DNA from 2 places in the Irregularibacter muris genome. Region 2 is predicted to be linked to the other one. Evidence: a T-box and tRNA genes for the amino acid it is inferred to sense, from the RefSeq annotation. Region 2 holds a T-box; the other holds one or more tRNA genes.
What was found. The T-box of region 2 lies ahead of alaS (alanine--tRNA ligase). A T-box ahead of a tRNA ligase gene usually reads a tRNA of that ligase, here a tRNA-Ala.
Positions count from the first base shown of each region.

Region 1 (3,429 bases), on a different contig from region 2:
GATTTATTATATGAAGTCAATGAAATGATCTTTAAAGAAGAAAGCATCCTCTTTCCTATGGCGGCCGATACCTTAACCCAGGACGAATGGATTACCATCGGAGATGAAAGTGAAGAAATAGGCTATTGCCTTACAGCCCCTATAGAAAAGTGGAAACCAGAACGCGTAGATTTAGAAGAACAAGAACAGCAAGAAGGAAAAGAAGCGGATAAAGGTTATGTAAAATTTGAAACAGGTATTTTAAATCCCAAAGAAATCAGTGCAATATTTAACCATTTACCTGTGGATATTACCTTTGTAGATAAAAATGATATTGTAAAATACTTCTCCCAAGCCAAAGAAAGAATATTCCCTAGAACCAAATCAGTCATTGGTAGAGAAGTGTCTAACTGTCATCCCCCAGCCAGTGTTCACGTTGTGGAAGATATTGTAAACGATTTTAAATCTGGGAAAAAGGATAGCGAAGAATTTTATATCCGATTGGGTGAGATGTATGTCTATATCCGATACTTTGCTGTGCGGGATGAAAAAGGGGAGTACATGGGCACCTTAGAAGTATCTCAAAATATTCAGCCTATCCAGGAAATAAAAGGAGAAAAGAGATTGCTGACGGAGTAAGGGAGAAGCTCTATGGGAGCTGAAAAAAGAAGACCAATTGGTCTTCTTTTTAGTATTGGAAATAATTTTTTTCAATCTTTTCCCCTACATATCGCCATGTAATATAAATAGTAATGACCTGGATGGGGAGAAGCACAATCTGCTTGATAATTCTAGGCGTAATGATGGCAAGAACGGCATTGCCAGTGAGCATAGACAGCCAAAGAGTGTTTAAGCCAAGGTTTACTATAATGGTGATAGTCAAAATTGTTAGAGCAATATTAATTATAGTCTTGGGTTTTTTATACAGAAATAGACCGTATATGACCCCACCTAAGAATGCACTAACCGTAAAGCCAGGAAAATATGACCCCTGGGGAAAGAGCATCATACCTATTAAATCTGCTACAGCACCGACTATGCCTCCTATTATGGGACCATAAAGCATAGCGGCCAAGGATACAGCCACAAATCCAAATCCTACTCTTACAATAGGTGTAGTAATGGAAAAAAAACGAGTTAAAATAACATCTAAAGCAATGAGTATCCCTACAAAAACCATTTTACGTGTATTATTCATCCGCAGACCTCCTCTCTAAATTCAAACGACATGCGTCACATAAGAAGAGTTCTTTCTGTGACAGCGGAATGCGGTAAAGGCATCGCAAATCCCAAGGGATCTTTCGTCTAGTGGCAACTTCCCGTCCAGCTAGCACTTAACGCACCTAAACCTACTCTGTCATTTATAAAACTACGGATAATATTATTATACAACTAAAAGTTGAATATATCTATTGATTTATTTATTCATTCATAGTATAATAATTCTTGTTGAAAAGGAAAATATGGGGGTATGGCGCAGCTGGGAGCGCGCTTGACTGGCAGTCAAGAGGTCAGGGGTTCGAATCCCCTTATCTCCACCAAATAAGAATTTAATAATTATGAATACATAAAAACCTCTTTGAATTCAAGGAGGTTTATTGTTTTGCCTGCATTTAACAAAAGAAATAGAATAATTAGCAGTAGACATGCCGAAGGAATATTTTAATCGCTTTATCGGTGATAAATTCTTAAAGAAGAGAAGCCAGATGAAATGTCCCTTCGTCTTATGAATAATCTTGTTGGCATTAGAAGCACGACATTATGACGCAACTTTTACACATCTATGTGATATAACAAATTGGAAAGCAGGTGATAAAAAGTGGTAGATATTCTCATTGTAGAAGATGAGCAGGCCATTGCGAATTTAATCTATGCCAACTTGAGCGATGAAGGTTACCATTGTCAATGTGCTTTTGACGGTGAGGAGGGAGCTAATTTGATTGAGCAAAATGTATATGATCTTATTCTTTTAGACATCTGGCTCCCAAAAGTTGATGGTTATGAATTAATGGATTATATACGGCCTACGGGCATACCTGTTATTTTCATCACAGCAAAGGGAAGGATTCAGGACCGTGTCAAAGGTTTGAAATTGGGGGCGGATGACTATATTGTAAAACCCTTTCAGATTGGGGAGCTTCTTGCAAGAGTGGAAGCCATACTCCGGCGTGTGGGAAAAAGTAACAAACAATTATCCATTTTTGGTGTGGATATCAATACTGAATCCCGTATAGTGACAAAAGATGGAAAGGTGATAGACATGACTGTCAAAGAATTCGATTTGCTAGTGGAACTGGTATGTAACAAAAATGTGGCTCTTTACCGTGAACGTCTATATGAAAAAGTATGGAAGGAACCCTTTACCGGAGAAACAAGAACTCTGGATTCTCATATACAGCGACTTCGCCGCAAACTTGATTGGAATGAACATATTAAGACAGTATTTCGTATCGGTTACCGATTGGAGGTGTAAGGTGAAGCTATTTTCCAAGGTGTTTTTATGCACCTTATCCATTTTAACGCTATCTTTGGGTGTTGCTGGATATTATCTTATTTCAACAAGCTTCAACGCATCTCTGCAGCGTGAGACAGATAGAGCGTTGGAACAATATCAACTTTTAAAATTCAACCTTCAATCTGCTATGCTTGGTGCGTATGAAAAGGATTCCTTAACCAGAGAGACATTGTCTGCTCTCTCTCAACAGATTGTAGATCTTGCCCCAGAGGGAACTTTGGTAGGTGTATATGATCGAAATACACAAAGTCTGATTCGTTCTAACACTGCTGTTCCATGGACCATTGAAGACATCAAAGGCATAGCAGAAAACGAAGTGCACTATAATTTACTGCTTACAGAGGAGGGCAATAACTTCCTTGTAACTGTCGGCTCCTTTATCCAAGGGGATCAAAAAGTCATGTTGTGCACTGCTCGCAACATTAATGAGATCTTTCTTGAATGCAAGAATTTAATTAAAGCCTATCAAACCATTTATGGCGTCGTTATACTGATAAGTACAGCTGTCATGCTAGGCTTGTTTGCCATACTTATGAGTCCTATTAAAAAACTGACCCAAGCCACTGTTCGCATCGCAGAGGGTAAGTATTTCGAACGGGTAACAGTCATCACTAGGGACGAAATAGGCGTGCTGGGTGTGGGATTTAATCGTATGGCGTCAACCATCGAAACTAAAATTGATGAACTGGAACGGAATGCACAGCAGAAAGAAGACTTCGTTGCCAACTTTGCCCATGAACTCAAAACTCCCCTTACTTCAATTATAGGCTACGCCGATATGATTTATCAAAAGGATTTATCTAGAAAAAAGTTGAGAGAAGCCACTGCTTATATCATAAGCGAAGGAATGCATCTTGAAGCTCTATCTTTTAAGCTTTTAGAGTTGATTGTTTTGGGAAGAGGGGATTTTGTATTGGAACAATTTATGGCGGATG
Region 1 is NZ_JANKAS010000024.1:17,972-21,400, reverse strand. Features, by position in the region: gene NSA47_RS15030 (DUF438 domain-containing protein) at 1-618, shown strand, start outside; gene NSA47_RS15025 (folate family ECF transporter S component) at 668-1,177, opposite strand; THF riboswitch at 1,237-1,338, opposite strand; tRNA gene NSA47_RS15020 (tRNA-Ala) at 1,445-1,520, shown strand; gene NSA47_RS15015 (response regulator transcription factor) at 1,799-2,452, shown strand; gene NSA47_RS15010 (sensor histidine kinase) at 2,454-3,429, shown strand, end outside.
Region 1: it has a tRNA-Ala gene. The T-box ahead of alaS (alanine--tRNA ligase) is inferred to sense a tRNA for this amino acid. The anticodon was not compared.

Region 2 (3,429 bases):
TTTATATTTCCTTTTGAAAATTAGAGCTCAATTATTTTCTATATTAAGTCCTTTTATTATAGCTATTGCCTTTGCCTATTTACTTAATCCTTTAGTCAATTTTGTGCAGAAAAAAGGTGTAGGGAGATTTTATAGTGTTTTATTGGTTTATTTATTATTTATTGGTTTAATTGTGATTTTGGGTTGGAGTGTAATTCCTACAATTGTAGATGAAACCAGCAAGCTGGTGTCTGATTTACCAGATTATGCAGAACAAGTTCAAAAAATTGTTAAGAATTTTAGAGAATCCAGTAAAAACCAATTGCCAGAAAGCATTAATAATATCATAAATCAAAATATAAATCGAATAGAAGATATTGCTATTCATTCTCTACAAAAAATATCCAGTATTGTTATCAATTTTTTTTCCCGATTTCTCAATATTATTATTGTACCTATCTTAGCCTTTTACTTTTTAAAGGATAAAGATGAATTTAAAAGAAGGATAACTTTACTTATTCCTCAAAAATGGAGAACAGAAATACTAGAAATTTCCACGAGTGTAGATAAAGTGTTGGGTAGCTATATTAGAGGACAAATTTTAGTGGCTACCTTTGTAGGGGGCAGTACAGCAATAGGTTTATATTTACTAGACGTTAAATATGCATTGGTAATCGGGCTGATTGCAGGAATTGTAGATGTTATCCCCTATTTTGGTCCTGTCATTGGAGCTGTTCCGGCTATGATTGTGGCTTTTATACAGCAACCTATTAAAGCTCTTTGGGTTTTAATATTAATTGCTATTATTCAGCAATTAGAAAGTGGAATTGTTTCTCCTAAGATTATTGGATCTAGTGTAGGGCTACATCCAGTGGCAATTATACTATCTCTATTCATTGGAGGGAGCTTTTTTGGAGTTGTGGGCATGATATTAGCCGTTCCCTTTACAGCAACCATAAAAGTAATTGGTACCCATTTGATGAATTATATTGTTGATTAGGGGAAAAATATTGACAAATAAAGTGTTCTTATATATAATCAAATCCAACTAAATCATACTAGAAAAAGCAAGGAAGAGAAGGAGTATTTTTACTGAATTCTCCCAGAGAAGAAACCCTCGGCTGAAAGGTTTCCAGATAGGTAAAAAGAAGCAGTCTTGGAGCTTTAAGATTGAAATTACAGTAGGTCTTAACGGAGGGCAACCGTTATTTGCATGAGGGATTGATTTAATTTAAATCAATAACTAGGGTGGTACCGCGAGAATGACTTTTCGTCCCTATTTGGGATGAGAAGTTTTTTTATTGTTATATATATTTTTTTATTTAAAGAGGAGGGTGTAAAATGCAAGCATTAGGTTTAAATGAAATTAGAGAAAGATTTTTGAGTTTTTTCGAGAAAAAACAGCATTTAAGGTTACCTAGCGCACCATTAGTGCCTAGAAATGATAATAGTTTATTATTAATTAACTCAGGAATGGCGCCTCTCAAGCCATACTTTATTGGAGAAGAAAAACCACCAAGTAAAAGAGTGGCTACTTGCCAGAAATGTATAAGAACCCCAGATATTGAAAGGGTAGGAAAAACCGCGAGACATGGAACTTTTTTTGAAATGCTTGGGAATTTTTCCTTTGGAGATTATTTTAAAGATGAGGCTACTCAATGGGCTTGGGAATTTATTACAAAGGAGCTAGAGATACCTGAGGATAGGCTGTGGGTAAGTATATATGAAAATGATGAGGAAACCTTTGATATATGGACTAAAAAAATAGGGGTCTCTCCTGATAAAATTGTAAGATTGGGCAAGGAGGATAATTTTTGGGAAATTGGACTAGGACCTTGTGGACCTTGTTCAGAGCTATATTATGATCGAGGTGAAGAAGCAGGCTGTGGTCAAGAGGATTGTGCTGTAGGCTGTGACTGTGACCGCTTTGTTGAGTTTTGGAATCTAGTATTTACACAATTTGATAAGGACGAGGAAGGCAATTATAATCCTTTGGCTCATCCTAATATTGATACAGGAATGGGTTTAGAACGTATGGCTGCCATTATGCAAGGGGTTGGCTCCCTATTTGAAGTAGATACTATAAGGCATGTATTGGACTATGTATGTTCTTTAGGCAATATTCAATATGGCCAAAATGATGCAGTGGATATGTCTATTAGAGTGATTACCGATCATATAAGAAGCGTTACCTTTATGGTGGGAGATGGAATTTTGCCTAGCAATGAGGGAAGGGGCTATGTACTTAGACGTTTATTGAGACGGGCTGCACGTCATGGCAAACTTTTGGGAATTAAAGAGCCTTTCCTTTATAAAGTATGTCAAAAGGTCATCGAAGTTTCCAAAGATGCTTACAGTGAATTAGGTGAAAAACAAGAGTCTATTGAAAAGATTATTTCTATTGAGGAAGCAAGATTCCAAGAAACTATAGACCAAGGGCTCCATCTATTAAAGGATCTTATCACACAAATGAAGCAAGAGGGAATCAAGGTAATTCCCGGTGCCCAGGCCTTCAGATTATATGATACCTATGGCTTTCCTTTGGATCTAACAAAAGAAATCCTTGAAGAAGAGGGAATGGAAGTTGAGGAAGAGAGTTTTCATGAGGAAATGGAAGGACAAAGGGAAAGAGCTAGAAAGGCAAGGGCAGAAAGTGATATTGTAAGTTGGAAAGAAGACCCTTTTATGCACCTTGATCAGAATATTTCTACAGAGTTTGTTGGCTATAGTCAATTAGAGGTTGAGGGAAAAATCCTAGCAATAGCAAAGCAAGAGGATCTTGTAGATCAGGTTGCCAAGGATGACCAGGTCATTATACTTTTAGATCAAACTTCTTTTTATGCTGAAAGTGGTGGCCAAGCAGGAGATAGGGGCATTATTCAAACAGAAACCGGTATAATCAGGATCGCAGATTGTAAAAAGGGGAATGGTGGAAAAATTCTTCACTTTGGAAAGGTATCCGAAGGAACCCTTGAGGTAGGGCAAATCGTTAAGGCCAAAGTAAATAAAGGATTAAGAATGGACACAGCCAGAAATCATACAACTACCCATATGCTGCACAAGGCTTTAAGAGAAGTATTAGGGGAGCATGTTGAACAAGCCGGTTCCTTGGTGACACCTGATAGGCTGCGTTTTGACTTCCAACACTATGAAGGTGTAACCCAGAGCCAATTGGAGAAAATAGAAGCGAGAGTTAATGAAATAATTTTGGAAAGCTTGCCTGTAGAGGTCCTTGAAACAGATATCACAACGGCAAAGGAAATGGGAGCAACAGCCCTATTTGGAGAAAAATATGGTGAAAAAGTGCGAGTAGTAAAAGTAGGGGACTTCAGTATCGAGCTTTGTGGAGGAACACATTTATCAAATTCTAGTCAGGCTGGTTTGTTTAAAATAACTAGTGAAGGTGGGGTAGCTGCCGGTGTACGTAGAATAGAGGCTTTAACGGGCAAA
Region 2 is NZ_JANKAS010000002.1:134,711-138,139, forward strand. Features, by position in the region: gene NSA47_RS02970 (AI-2E family transporter) at 1-979, shown strand, start outside; T-box leader at 1,041-1,260, shown strand; gene alaS (alanine--tRNA ligase) at 1,321-3,429, shown strand, end outside.